Regions from separate parts of the Arhodomonas sp. AD133 genome, predicted to be linked through region 1. Evidence: predicted binding sites of a transcription regulator. Region 1 holds the regulator's gene; each other region holds the start of a gene.
The links. Region 1 encodes sigma-54, which starts transcription at its own class of promoters, with help from an activator protein. Its sites were predicted from a motif close to TGGCANGNTNCNTGCTT; they were not measured.
Positions count from the first base shown of each region.

Region 2: a site for sigma-54 is predicted at 2,309-2,325, ahead of ACPEES_RS19845 (NarK family nitrate/nitrite MFS transporter). Genes of this name have one in related genera too.
Region 3: a site for sigma-54 is predicted at 2,010-2,026, ahead of cynS (cyanase). Genes of this name have one in related genera too.
Region 4: a site for sigma-54 is predicted at 1,255-1,271, ahead of ACPEES_RS18970 (ammonium transporter). Genes of this name have one in related genera too.

Region 1 is NZ_JBNAZM010000034.1:1,563-5,115, forward strand. Features, by position in the region: gene rapZ (RNase adapter RapZ) at 1-87, opposite strand, end outside; gene ACPEES_RS16385 (hypothetical protein) at 78-866, opposite strand; gene ptsN (PTS IIA-like nitrogen regulatory protein PtsN) at 863-1,333, opposite strand; gene hpf (ribosome hibernation-promoting factor, HPF/YfiA family) at 1,503-1,829, opposite strand; gene ACPEES_RS16400 (RNA polymerase factor sigma-54) at 1,847-3,322, opposite strand.
Region 2 is NZ_JBNAZM010000054.1:1,722-5,274, forward strand. Features, by position in the region: gene nirB (nitrite reductase large subunit NirB) at 1-784, opposite strand, end outside; gene ACPEES_RS19845 (NarK family nitrate/nitrite MFS transporter) at 846-2,195, opposite strand; gene ACPEES_RS19850 (ANTAR domain-containing response regulator) at 2,539-3,126, shown strand; gene ACPEES_RS19855 (CmpA/NrtA family ABC transporter substrate-binding protein) at 3,142-3,553, shown strand, end outside.
Region 3 is NZ_JBNAZM010000002.1:1,733-5,285, reverse strand. Features, by position in the region: gene ACPEES_RS01485 (protein kinase domain-containing protein) at 1-338, opposite strand, end outside; gene ACPEES_RS01480 (formate/nitrite transporter family protein) at 442-1,254, opposite strand; gene cynS (cyanase) at 1,362-1,811, opposite strand; gene ACPEES_RS01470 (GlcG/HbpS family heme-binding protein) at 2,263-2,664, shown strand; gene ACPEES_RS01465 (PKD domain-containing protein) at 3,016-3,553, opposite strand, start outside.
Region 4 is NZ_JBNAZM010000046.1:28,205-31,757, forward strand. Features, by position in the region: gene ACPEES_RS18960 (cystathionine gamma-synthase) at 1-807, shown strand, start outside; gene ACPEES_RS18965 (hypothetical protein) at 825-1,025, opposite strand; gene ACPEES_RS18970 (ammonium transporter) at 1,336-2,667, shown strand; gene ACPEES_RS18975 (DUF2452 domain-containing protein) at 2,748-3,320, opposite strand; gene hspQ (heat shock protein HspQ) at 3,456-3,553, shown strand, end outside.

The DNA of each region.
Region 1 (3,553 bases):
GATACAGTCGAACCCGGTGTCTTCGAGGGTATTGAGCGCCACGCTCTTACCCGACCCCGACAAACCACTGATAATGATCAGTCGCATCGAATAGCCTCCTGCTGCTCGCGGATCCATGCCGGGGCACCTCCCCGGCCACCGCGGCGCAGTATGCTCTCCTGGAGTGCCACTTCAATGACCGTGGCAATCATCGGTCCTGGTGACAAGCGCAACCGGGGCAGGGGGCGTCCGAGCAGGCCGCTTTCTTCCCAGCCCCCGTCGAGGCCGTCGGCATCGGCGTTCGCGTCGAGCTCGACGATTAACGCCGGCTCCGCGCTTCGCGACACCGCGCCATCGCCGAAATGGGCCGTGACGTCGATGATCCCGAGTTGTCGCACGGCGAGCCGGCCTCGTCCCTGTTCGGGTGCACGCCCCGTCAGGCGGTTCCCGGCCGTTTCCAGACGGATGAGATCGTCGCTGACCAGCGCGTGACCGCGGTGCAGCAGCTCCAGGGCGGCGTGACTCTTGCCGCTGCCGGCTGAGCCAGTGAGCACGACACCGTGATTGCCGATGCGAACCAGCGTGCCGGGCATGCCGGTTCCGTCGGCAAGCCGGTCCAGGGCCCGTTGCAATCGCCAGGTGAGGGCGGCTTCGTCGAGGGTCACCGCCAGCCAGGGGGCGGTGATGGGTGGCTCCGGCGGCCCTTGTGTGATCCAGGCGCACGGCATGTCGGGTGTCTGCTCAGAGGCGGCCGCGTATCGGCGCAGGGGCGCAGCGGCGCCGAACCAACGCGGGGCGTCGACGGGCAGTTCGATCGTCTCGGCGCCGCCGAAGTCACGCGCCCCGAGCGCCGCGGCGAGCGCGTCGAGGCGCACGGACACACTCATACCGTTGCGCCGTCGGCGAGACGTTGACAGACCTGTTCGTAGAGCGCCTGGTCGGAGCCGGCGGTGCGGAGGTGCTGGCAGAAGTCCGGGTCGCTGAACATCTCCGCGAGCGCGGCCAGGATGCGCAGGTGCTCGTCAGTGGAGTGCTCAGGGACCAGCAACGCGAACAGAAGGTCCACCGGCTGACGGTCGATGGCGTCGAAGTTCACGCCCTCGTGGAGATTCACCAGCGCAGCGACCGGCGATTCCAGGCCCGCGAGTCGGGCGTGGGGCAGGGCGACCCCGCGGCCGAGGCCGGTACTGCCGAGGCGTTCGCGGCCGATGAGGCTCTCGAAGACGCTGCGCGTGCCCCGCTCGCCATCGGTGTCTCCAAGCAGTTCGGCGAGCAGCTCCAGGCTGCGCTTCTTGCTGGTGGCATGCGCCTGATAGCGCACGCGTTCGGGCGTTAGCATTGCTGCGATGTTCATGATGCCCCGGGCCCCGGATTGCCGTTACCAGTCTTCGTATTCGTAAAAGACCAGGTAACCAAAGCATAGGCGACACGCTGGGGCAGCGGGAGCATCCGTGCGCCGGGGCGCTTGCCCGCGTGTCGTCGGTTATTCGCCGGCGCGGGCTTCCTGTCCGCGCCGCGTCAGCTCATTCCTCGAGCGCCTGACTCACCGGACCTTCGGTACGACGATGATCGCTGCGCTTTTCCTTGTGTTTGACCACCTGGCGGTCGAGCTTATCCGTCAGCGCGTCGATCGCCGCGTACATGTCTTCGTCGGTCGCGTCGGCGAACAGCCGCGCGCCGCTGACCACGATCGTCGCCTCAGCCTTCTGGGTCAGCTTCTCCACGGTCAGGATCACGTGCGCGTCAACGACGTTGTCGAAGTGGCGCTCGAGTTTGTCGAACTTGTCATTGACGTAGTCGCGCAGCGAATTGGTGACCTCGACATGATGTCCGGTGATGTCGATCTGCATGCTACCTCCTTAGGCTCTCAGGCGAGCCTCTTTCGCTCCGTGGACGAGGCGATGGACATGGCCTCGCGGTATTTCGCCACCGTTCGGCGGGCGACGTTGATGCCTTCTTCGCGGAGGATGCTGGCGATGCGGCTGTCACTGAGAGGCCGTGTGGCGTCCTCCGCGGCGATGAGGCGTCGGATGCGCGCGCGGATGGCAGTCGCCGAGCATTCACCGCCGTCGGCGGTCTGCACATGGGAAGAGAAGAAATACTTGAATTCGAACGTCCCGCGCGGCGTGTGCATGTATTTCTGGTTGGTGATGCGCGAGATGGTCGACTCGTGCATCTCCACGGCCTCCGCGACCTCGCGCAGGACAAGGGGCTGCATCGCCTCGTCGCCGCGTTCCAGAAAACCGTGCTGATGGTCGACGATGAATCGGGCGACCCGCAGGAGCGTGTCGTTGCGCGAATGCAGACTCTTGATCAGCCAGCGCGCTTCCTGGAGGTGCTCGCGCATCATGCTGTTCTCGCGGCTGCGGTCGGCACGGCGCACGAGCGCGGCGTACTCGGGATTGACGCGAATGCGTGGAAAGGCGTCCGGGTTGATCTCCACGTGCCAGCGTCCGTCGAGTCGGCGCACGAACACGTCCGGGATCACGTACTCCGTGTTCTGGGGACCGTAACGCAGGCCCGGATGCGGGTCGAGCGTCTGAATGAGGTTGATGATCGCCTGCAACGCCTCGCCGTTGATACGCATGCGGCGCTTGAGTTGCGCATACTGCCGGCCGACGAGCAGGTCGAGATAGCGGTCGATGAGGGTGCGTGCCTCTTCGAGCCACGGTGTGTCCGCCGGTAGCTGCGCGAGTTGCAGCAGCAGACATTCCCCCGGGTCCCGGGCGGCAACACCCACCGGGTCGAAATGCTGTACGCGGGTAAGCACTGTCGTCAGCTCCTCGGGGGCGACTTCCCAGTCCGCCGGCATGGCGGCGAGCAGGTCGTCCACGGTGCTGTCCAGGTACCCGTCGTCGCGCACGGCGTCGATAACGGTCTCGGCGATGGCCAGATCGCGGCTGCTCAGGCCGGCCAGTTGCGCCTGCCAGGTGAGATAGTTGCGCAGGGTCTCGGCGCCGTCCGCCTGTCGGGCAATCGGATCGTTGTCCTCGCGCTCGGGGTCGCCGCGGCTCCAGGTGGTGGTGCCGTCATAGATGTCGTCCCAGCCGCTGTCCACGGGGAGCTCGTCGTTGAGGCGCTCACTGCCGTCATCGCCGGTGGTCTCGGCGGGTTCGGAGGATTCGTGAGCGGCATCCTCGTCGGTGTAGCTGTCGTTCAGCGCCTCTTCCGTCGTGGACGTGTCATGCTCGTCGGCGGTCTCGAGCATGAGGTTGGAATCGAGCGCCTGCTGGATCTCGGCACGCAACTCCAGAGTGGGCAGCTGGAGCAGGCGAATCGCCTGCTGGAGCTGCGGTGTCATGGTCAGTTGCTGGCCGAGCCGGAGCTGGAGAGATTGTTTCATGTCAGTTCCGTCGGATTCCCCACGGGCGAGGGCCCGTCGACGTGTCGCGGACACGCCGCGCCGGCCCTTCGGGTTGGGTCGGACATCCGCCCAGGCCGCGTTGCCCGTTGTTCATTTGGGACCAACCAAACTTCACTCCCCGCGCCCCTGATCCCCGATACGAGCGATTCGGGGCTGCGTAAGCTTGTTGTATCCGCATTCACACTGCGGCCCATCCAAGCGCTGAACGAA
Region 2 (3,553 bases), on a different contig from region 1:
CGTGCACCACCACGCCGCGGTCGCAGTGGAGACCGGCGTCGCGGGCGAGGTCGATGTTGGGGCGGATTCCCGCGGCCATGACCACGAGGTCCGCCTTCACCTCGGAGCCGTCCTTGAAACGAACGCCCTTGACCCGGCGACGGCCCAGGATGCGCTCGGTCATCGCCTCCATGCGGAAGTCCAGACCGCGCTCGATGAGCGACTCCCGCAGCAGGTTGGAGGCGGGCTTGTCGAGCTGGCGCTCCATGAGGCTGTCCATGAGGTGCACGACCGTGACCGACATGCCGCGCTTCATCAGCCCGTTGGCGGCTTCGAGCCCCAGCAGGCCGCCGCCAATGACCACCGCGTGGCGGTGCTCCCGGGCGGCCTCGAGCATGGTCTCCACGTCGCCGATGTCGCGGAAGGCCACCACCCCGGGCAGGTCGTTGCCCGGCACGGGCAGGACGAACGGCTTGGAGCCGGTGGCGAGTAGCAGGCGGTCGTAGGGCGTCTCGCGGCCGCTCGCCGAGACCACGCGGCGCCGGCCGCGCTCGATGCGCTCCACCGGGTCGCCGGTGTGCAGCGTGATGCCGTTGTCCTCGTACCACTCACGGGTGTTGAGGATGATCTCGTCGACGGTTTTCTCGCCGGCGAGCACCGGTGAGAGCAGGATCCGGTTGTAGTTCACGTGGGGCTCGGCGCCGAAGACCGTGATGTCGTACTTGTCGCGGTCGAGCTTGAGTAGCTCCTCGACGGTCCGGATACCGGCCATGCCGTTTCCGATGACGACCAGTTGTTCCTTCATGACAGTGATCTCCCGATCGTAGGGGCGGCGATGCCGCCGCCCCGCTATGGGTGATGTCCGCTCAGGCGGTGGCCGGTGTCGCCGATTCCTCGCCAGCGGAGGCCGCGCGGAAGGCGCGGTCCTCTTCGGCCAGTACCTCGGGGGAGAAGCGCACGGCGAAGGCGAAGAACGAGCAGGCGACGACGGCAATGCCGAGATAGAGCAGGCCCTGCTCGTAGGAAAGGTTCTCGGCCTTGAACAGGAAGCCCGCGGCTACCGCGCCGGCGTTGCCGCCGGCACCGACGATGCCTGCCACGGCGCCCAGAGCCTTCTTGTTCATGAACGGCACCAGACCGTAAGTGGCGCCCTCGGACATCTGGGTGAAGAGGCTGAAGACGATGAGCGTGGCGATCGCCAGAGCGAGCACCGTCATCTGCGAGAAGACGATGAGCGCCACGCCTTCGCACAGCAGCGCGATGAACAGCCACCGCACGCGACCCTTCAAGCCGCCGAGACGCGCGAAGCGGTCGGAGAACACACCGCCGAGGGTGCGGGCGAACAGGTTCATCAAGCCGAACAGCCCGGCGATCAGCCCGGCGGTGGCGAGGTCCAGCGAGAAGCTGTCGAAGAAGTACAGCGCGGCGATGTTGTTGATGGTGAGCTCCACGCCGAAACAGGCGGCGTAGACCACGAACAGCGCCCACACGCGCGGGTCGCTGGCGGCGACCTTGAAGCTGCCGCGGGCGCTGTGCTCGTTTTTGGCCTCGGGAATCAGACCCCTGGCGCGCAGCTCGTCGTAGTTCCCGTCCGGCGCGTCCTGGGTCAGGAAGTAGTAGGCGATGCCCACGGCGAACAGCACCAGGCCGGGCACCACCATGGCCAGCCGCCAGCCAGCCGCCTCGCTGACGCCGAACATGAGGACGCCGGCGAACACCAGGGGCATGACGATCTGCGTGGTGCCGCCGCCGAGGTTGCCCCAGCCCGCGGTGGTGGCGTTGGCGGTGCCCACGCAGTTGGGCGCGAACATCACCGACGTGTGGTACTGGGTAATGACGAACGACGCACCGATGGCGCCGATGGCAAGGCGCGCGAGCAGAAAGGTCTCGTAGCTGTCGGCGAATCCGATGCCCATCACCGGCACGGCGCCCAGGCACAGCAGCCAGGTGTAGGTGCGGCGCGGGCCGAATTTGTCGCATAGCGGGCCGATGATCAGCCGCACGAGCACGGTAATGGCCACCGAGGCGATGATGGTGGAGCCGATCTGCGATTTCGACAGATCCAGGTCTTCCCGCACCACCGCCATCAGCGGGGCGATGCCGAACCACCCGAAGAAGCACAGGTGGAATGCGAGCCAGCTCAGGTGAAACGCGCGCATCTGCGGCGTCTTGAAATCGAACAGGCGGATGCGCGTGGCCTTGTTGCGCAGTTCCATGGGCCGTTCCCTCTTGTGGTCGATGCACGAACCGAGACGGGCCGCGCCATTGCGGTCCGGTCGTTTCGACGCACTCGTACCCACTTGGGCCTGGTCCACGTCACCCAGCCTGGTAGCAATTGCCGGGCCAACTGCTGCAGGCCGCTTGGTGCCGGGCTCGAGGGGTTGCTTGGCGTTGTCTTGCGACGGCGGTGTCGTCCGATTCTGGTGCAATATTGCACCGCGACAATGCACGCCTGCGCATAGCGAGCCCCACAAGACCGCCGCGCCTGGGCCATGTGTGGCGGCACGGATGATGCAGTGCTGCAGGGCAACGTTTCGCCCGGTGAATGGAGGAAGCACGGTGACCGTGCGTGTCCTGTTGGTGGATGCCAGTCCGGATCGGGGATCGCGCCTCCATGAGGCGCTGGTTGCCGCCGGCTACGAGGTGTTGGGGCGCCTGAGCGAGGGCGAGGATCTGCACGCCGAGGTCGCCGCGCTGGAGCCGGACGCAGTGATCGTGGACGCCGAGCTCCCCAGTCGCGACACCCTGGAGCAGCTCGCTCAGGCCAACCGACGCTACCCGCGCCCGACCGTAGTCATGAGCGAGCGGGCCGATACCGAGCTCACCCGTGATGCCGCGCGTGCCGGGGTGAGCGTCTACGCCGTCGAAGGGCTGGAGCCCGAGCTGGTGCGCTCGCTGGTGGAGGTGGCGATGGCCCAGTTCCAGGCCTACCAGCGCGTGCTCGGCGAGCTCGCGCGCGCCCACACCTCGCTGACCGAGCGCAAAGTCATCGACCAGGCGAAGTGCCTGCTCATGGAACGTCGCGGCATCGGTGAGGCCGCGGCTTACGAGATTCTGCGCAAGGCGGCGATGGATCGCCGGCGCTCGCTCTACACCGTGGCCCGGGAGCTCATCGACGCGGCCGCACCACGCAATCACAGCGCCTGAACGAGGGAGGTGTCCATGGTCACCGGTTGGCCTTTCGTGCGTTCCACTGACCGCCTGGAGCGAGGCTCGCTCACACTCGGCTATGTGCCGTTGACCGACTGCGCGCCACTGGCGGTGGCGGCGGCACATGGCTACTTCCGTGACGAAGGGCTGTCGGTGCGCCTGCAGCCGCTTCGTTCCTGGGCGGCGGTGCGCGACCATCTGCACACGGGGTTGATCGACGGTGCCCAGCTTCTCGCCCCCATGGTGCTCGCGGCCAATCTCGGACTCGAAGGCGGCGGGGCACGCCTTGCCACGGCGCTGACTCTCAGCCTCAACGGCAACGGCATCACGCTCTCCCGCGAGCTCGCCGACCGGCTGAGCCGGTATGCGGCCGTCGATCCCCGTTCGCCCCAGGCCGTGGCGCGCGCGCTAGCCGAGTACCTGC
Region 3 (3,553 bases), on a different contig from region 1:
GTGCAGACGTAGCCCCGATCCTTGTCGTAGCGGTACTGACTGCGCCGGGTCTGGGCGTACAGCCACGAGTTGGTCGCCATGAGCACGCGCTGCGCGGACTGCTTCACCGACCAGGCGTCCGACGTGCAGAAGTAGTCCTCCAGGAAGCTCCGCACGGCGGTCTCGCTCGCGACGTGGCTCACGTCGCTGCTGCTGATGCCGTCCGCCAGCGCGATGGCCACACCTTTCGAGCCGAGCTGGGGCGGCTTCGGCACGTACGCGCCGTGGAAATCCTGATTGCGCGCCTTACGGCCCTTCTCGGAGCTCTGCCCGACGGATACCACCAGCTGCCCCGGCATGCCCTGCTCCCGAGCGGAATTCACGGCGGATCGATCGCGGCCGTCCCTACACGACCGGGCCCCGCCCTCCCACCGAGGCCGGGGCCCGGTTCTCACGCGCGGATCACGCGAGCTGACGCTTGGGCGCAGTGCGCACGTGCGTCGAGTACAGCGTGAGCCCGGTCAGCGAGAGGCCGCCGACGATGTTGCCCAACACGGTGGGGATCTCGTTCCAGAAGATGTAATCGCCGATGGAGAACGCGCCGCCGAGCATCAGCCCCAGCGGGAACAGGAACATGTTCACCACGGAGTGCTCGAAGCCGAGGAAGAAGAAGACCATGATCGGCATCCACATGGCGATGACCTTGCCCGGTACCGTGGTGGAAATCAGCGCGCCGACCACCCCGAGCGAGACCATCCAGTTACACAGCGCCCCCCGGATGAACAGCGTCAGCCAGCCGCCAGCGCCGTGCTCGGCATAGCCGACGGTGCGGCTCTCGCCGATGGTGGCCACCACCTGGCCGACCTTGCTCACCGGCGCGTCGAAGCCGTACGTGAAGTTGATCGCCATGATGACGGCCACCGTCATGGCGCCGAGGAAATTGCCGACGAACACCTTGCCCCAGTTCTCGAACACGCGCCCCAGGGTGACCCCCGGCCGGCGGTCCAGCCACGCCAGCGGCGTCAGCACGAACACGCCGGTGAGCAGGTCGAAGCCCAGCAGGTACAGCATGCAAAAGCCGACCGGGAACAGCGCCGCCCCGATGATGGGGTGGCCGGTCTGCACGTTGATGGTGACCGCGAACACCACCGCGAGCGCCAGGATAGCGCCGGCCATGTAGGCCCGGATCACCGCGTCGCGGGTGGACATGAAGATCTTGGATTCCCCGGCGTCCACCATCTTGGTGACGAATTCGGTGGGTTGTAAGTACGACATAATGCTCTTCCTTATTGGTGTACACGCTTGCCCTCGCTCCGCCGGTCAGGGGCACCTTCGCCCGCCTGCCAAGCGCCGCCGGCGGCGCGGCACTGTGAACGTCCGCGCTACCAGCGCTTGTAGGGCAGGAACTTGCCGGTCATCGTGATCTGGACACGGTCGCCCTTGGGGTCCTCGACCCGATCCACGTCCAGCGTGAAGTCGATGGCGCTCATGATCCCGTCGCCGAACTTCTCGTGGACGATCTGCTTGACCGACTCGCCGTAGACCATGCCGATCTCCTTGAAGCGGTAGACCAGCGGATCCGTCATCAACGCCTCGCCCTGCTGGGCCTTGGTGGGGCATTCGGTGAGCGCCCGGATCACGTCCTTGCCGAGCCCGAGCACCTCCCCGAGCGCCCGGGCCTGGTCGTCGGTCATGCTGTGCTCGCCCAGGCAGGTGGCGCACACGAATACCGGCGAGCAGCCCACCTGCTCGGCGATCGCCTCCCAGGTCATCCGCCTGGTCGCCTTGGCTTCGAGAACGGCCTCCCGCATCTGGCTCTTGGTCATGGTCAACCCCCTGTGACAGTGCTGCGTGGCTGGCGCGTGCCTGTCGTCGTCGGGCCGAATGGAGCGCTCCCCGCTTCGGCCGATCAGGATTCCGTGCCCGGCACTCCCGGCGGTCACTGCCGAACGCCATCGCTTGCATGGATTTCCACCGCCCGCCGCCCCCTCGGGGCGGCCAAAGCGGATCGGAGAAGCGCAACACGAGCTAAGCGAATACCGTGCCAACGAACAAATCACGCAAAATCAATCGGTTACACAACCATCGGAGAGCCACCCCTGATGCACCGCACCAAGCCAGTGCGAACACCAACAGCGTTGGTGCGCCCTCGAATCCATAACGGAATCGTCATCCACGCAGTGGCAACCGATCCCTAGCCGCAGGCGAAATGAGGCAATAAGCTGGGCCCATAAGCCGACAGCCATCGGCAAGAGTCACGACAACTACTGAGGAGATGGAGACATGCAGACGAAACCCTTCCTGACGCTGACGGACGTCAACGCCATCCTCGACGCCGCCCAGCGCGAGGCCGAGACCAACGGCTGGGCCGTAACCATCGCCGTGGCCGACGACGGCGGCCACCTCCTAGGCCTCCGCCGCCTCGACGGCGCCGCGCCCATGACCCCCTCCATCGCCAGCGAAAAGGCCCGCGCCGCCGCCCTGGGCCGCAAGAACACCCAGGTGTTCGAGGAGATGATCAACGGCGGCCGCAACGCCTTCCTCTCCGCCCCCATGGACGGACTGATGTCCGGCGGCGTGCCCGTAATGGCCAACGGCCAGGTCGCCGGCACGGTGGGCGTGTCAGGCGTGAAACCGGATCAGGATGTGCAGGTTGCTGAGGCGGGGGTTGCTGCGATTGGTTAGGGTGAGGTTGTGATGTGCACCGCTAGCCCCACGGTCGCGACAACTCGTGGGGCTAACACGCTAGAACCGCTCGCGAAGGCACTCTTCCCGTATCGGCTGAATGAACATAGATGCAATGCCATTCGCCGATGATGTAGGCGCCAACCTTTTCCTAATCAGTGGGTTGACGAACCCAAGTTACATGACCGCTAACGTCGCAGGAGCTTCTGCACGCAAATCCGCACATTGCTCAGGTAGCACGACGTTTCACGTCGCTCTACAGAGAGACCGGCATTCTGGGCAAGCGCCCGGGGCCGATGCGTGAAACGGATATTGTCGTCTACACGCGGGCGGCTCCGGGCGCTTCCAGAGTTATTGCAGTGAAATTGAATACTCCGTCTGCGAGCCAACGCCATGTGCTGAGTATCCGCACTCGTCCTCGTCGCAGAACTTGACGCGCACTTTCAGCAGATACTCGCCGGTAGCAGTCGCTTTCCAGACGATCTCGGGCGCAGTCGCGGACCACGCACCATTGCGCTCGTCAAATAGCACCGGCTTCCCCTCCGGATCATAGAGGAAGAGCTGCAGGCGCTCATCGACCGCTGCGCCGTCCTCGGTCGTCGTGATCTGGCTCACCTCTCCCTTCACCGCTTGAAAGCGATACCAATCGGAGTTGTCGAAGCACAACGTGTGCTGCTGCGTGCTCCCGACAAGAAGCTCGTTCGCATCGGCGCGGACGTCGTTGTCCTCATAGAGGTCGCTCTGGCAAACCTCCGAGCCTATTACGGAGCGCTTGAGCAGCGCGCTAACGTTGTCACCTTCGTCGGTTTCCAAGATGTGCGGGTAGGGCTCCGGGAAGGAGTACTCCTCTGTGTCCGTAACCGGTCGAACCTTGTCCCACTCGTAGAAG
Region 4 (3,553 bases), on a different contig from region 1:
GAGTTCAGCTTCGTGGACCTCACCGACGCGGACGCCATGGCTGCCGCGGTGCGGGAGAACACACGCATGATCTGGGTGGAATCCCCCACCAACCCGCTGCTCAAGCTGGTGGACCTGGAACGCGTGGCGGCCTTCGCACGGGACCACGGCCTGATCGCGGTGATGGACAACACCTTCGCCACGCCCGTCCTGCAGCAGCCGCTGGATTTCGGCTTCGACGTGGTGGTGCACTCGGCGACGAAATACATCGGCGGGCACTCGGACGTGGTCGGCGGCGTCGCGGTAGTGGGCAACGACACCGAGCTCGCCGACCGCCTGGGCTACATCCAGAACGCGGCCGGGGCCATCGCGGGGCCGTTCGACAGTTTCCTCGCCATGCGTGGCGCCAAGACCCTGGCGCTTCGCATGCGCCAACACTGCGCGAACGCCCGCACCATCGCCGACTGGCTGAACCGCCACCCGCAGGTGGAACGGGTCATCTACCCGGGTCTGGAGAACCATCCCCAGCATGAGCTCGCCGACCGGCAGATGAATGACTTCGGGGGAATGGTCTCGGCGGTCATCCGCGGTGGAGAGGACGGGGCACGCCGCATGCTCGAACGCTGCCGTATCTTCTCGCTCGCCGAGAGCCTGGGCGGGGTGGAGAGCCTCATCGAGCATCCCGGCATCATGACCCACGCCTCCATTCCGGCGGAAACACGCCGGCGTCTGGGGATCGAGGACGGGCTGATCCGGCTGTCGGTTGGCATCGAGGACGTGGAGGACCTTACCGCGGACCTGGATCAAGCACTCGCCGGGGACGCGTAAAGCGTCCCCCTGCCGGGCTACCAGTGGTGGTGCCGATGCCCGAAACGGTGGTGGTAGCGGTACTTGTGTCCGTAGCGATAGTAGCCATGGTCACTGAACCGGTACTTGATATGACCGTGGTAACCGCTGCCGTGACCACCGTAGTAGCCGATGCCATAGGAGTGCGACACGGCATAGTGGCAACCGGAGAGCCCGGCCCCCAGTAATACCGCGATCATGGCCGCTCGCAGATGTGGCCCGCAGCCCGATACCGGCAAACGCATGGGCTTCGCCCTCGCGCAGACCGCCAAGACCACAAAGCATAGCCGCTCGCCACTGAACCAGGCGTGAATGTGGTGCACCGCCGTCGCACCGATGTGGTGCCCGCTTGGTGCAGCGCCCCAATGCGGTGCACTCCGGCACCATCCGGAATCCCGTAACTTACTGTTAAAAAACTATTTTCCGCCTTGGCACAGAGACTGCTTCAGCGGTGCGAGTCCATCGTTCCCAGCGAACGTACACCGATCACTCGTTACCACGGAGCAGCCAATGGACGCGGTTACACAACTCAGCTACGCGCTGGATACCTTTTATTTCCTCGTCTCGGGCGCGCTGGTGATGTGGATGGCGGCGGGCTTCGCCATGCTCGAAGCGGGGCTGGTGCGCGCCAAGAATACCGCCGAGATCCTGACCAAGAACGTCGCGCTCTATGCCATCGCCTGTGTGATGTACATGCTGGTGGGCTACCAGATCATGTACGGTGGCTCCGACAGCGCCGTGTTCCCCGGCCTGGGCTTTCTCATCGGCGCCGATCACACTACCGAGGCCGTGCTCGCCAGCAGCGGCGAGCTTTATTACTCGGTGCTTTCCGACTTCTTCTTCCAGGTGGTGTTCGTCGCCACGGCCATGTCCATCGTTTCCGGCGCGGTGGCCGAGCGCATGAAGCTCTGGGCGTTCCTCGCCTTCGCCGTGGTCATGACCGGTTTCATCTACCCGGTGCAGGGTTACTGGAAGTGGGGCGGTGGCTTCCTCGACCAGCTCGGCTTCCAGGACTTCGCCGGCTCCGGTGTGGTGCATCTCGCCGGTGCCGCCGCGGCACTCGCCGGCGTACTGCTGCTCGGCGCGCGCCACGGGAAGTACGGACCGAAGGGGCAGGTGCGCGCCATCCCGGGCGCCAACCTGCCGCTGGCGACCCTCGGCACGTTCATCCTGTGGCTCGGCTGGTTCGGCTTCAACGGCGGCTCGGAGCTCAAGGTCTCCGACGTGGCCGAGGCCAACGCCGTCGCCCGGGTGTTCGTCAACACCAACATGGCCGCTGCCGGCGGCGCCGCGATCGCGGCAATCGTCTCCCGGGCCCTGTTCGGGAAAACGGATCTCACCATGGTCCTCAACGGTGCCATCGCCGGCCTGGTCGCCATCACCGCCGAGCCGTTGACCCCGGCACCGCTGCTCGCCGCGGCCATCGGCGGCGTGGGCGGCGCCCTGGTCGTGCTCTCGGTGGTCGCACTGGACAAGCTGCACATCGACGACCCGGTGGGTGCCATCTCCGCGCACGGTACGATCGGCATCTGGGGCCTGCTCGCCGTGCCCATGTCCAACGACAGCGCCACGATCGTCGGCCAGCTCATCGGCATCGTCACCATCTTCGCCTGGGTCTTCGCGGCCAGCCTGATTGTCTGGGCCGTGATCAAGGCGACCATGGGCCTGCGCGTGAGCGAGGAAGAGGAACGCCAGGGCGTGGATATCGGCGAGTGCGGCCTGACCGCCTACCCGGAGTTCATCGCCCCGGACAGCACCGAGCCGAGTGAGCGTCCGCCCCGCGGGCGCAAGACCCCGGAGCCGGCGACGAAGCCGACCACACCGCAGCCCTCTCAGCATTAAGCGATAAATCGCCCCACGTGAACAGGGTGCCTTCGGGCGCCCTGTTCACATAGCCGCTGCGGGCACGCGCGGCGCGGCGGTTACTCCGGTGCGGGCTCGTGCGCCAGCAGCCCGCGCGCCTCGTTGTAGGAGAGGCCCCGGATCCCGGTCTGCTCCATGGACGCCCCCAGCGAGTGAGACAACGCAAACGCGAAGGCACGCTGGTAGAACGGCATCTGCGACTCGTGCACCGGCAGTACGTCGTCCACGGTCTCGGCATCCTCCAGACGCCGCTCGAAGGCCTCGCGCTTGTCCGCGAGGAACTGCATGAAGGCGGCATCCTCGGCCACCTCTTCGGCGAGCTCCAGCGTCCAGGTCATGTCCGGCTGCAGCCGGCATTCGCCGATAAAGCGGCCATAGACGCCCTCCCCCCACTCGTCGGGCGGGATGAGCGACAACCAGAAACGCTCGCGCTTGCGGTATAGCCAGTAGGAACGGCCCGGTACCGGCTTGAAGTTGAAGTCGCTCTCCAACACGAACAGCGAAGTGAAGAGCTCGGTGGAGACACGTTCAATGTGCTTAGGCGGCGCCGCAGCCACCGCGGCACGGCTCTCGGCGAGCGCCGCCAGCACTGGAACCTGCCCTTTACCTTCCGGATTCGGCTTCCTGCTCATGGATGCGTCACGATCTTCGGAACACAGTAACGGCGGGCATGCTACGCAGTATCCGCCGAGCTGTCATGGCCTGCACGTTTGACCCCACCTTAGCCCAGCGTCACGCTTACGGTGATCAACCGTGGGAGTCAGGAAATGGCCCAACCGCGCTTTACCATCGGTGAGCTCGTCCATCACAAGAAGTTCGGCTATCGCGGCGTCATCGTGGACGTCGACGCCGAGTACAACGGCTC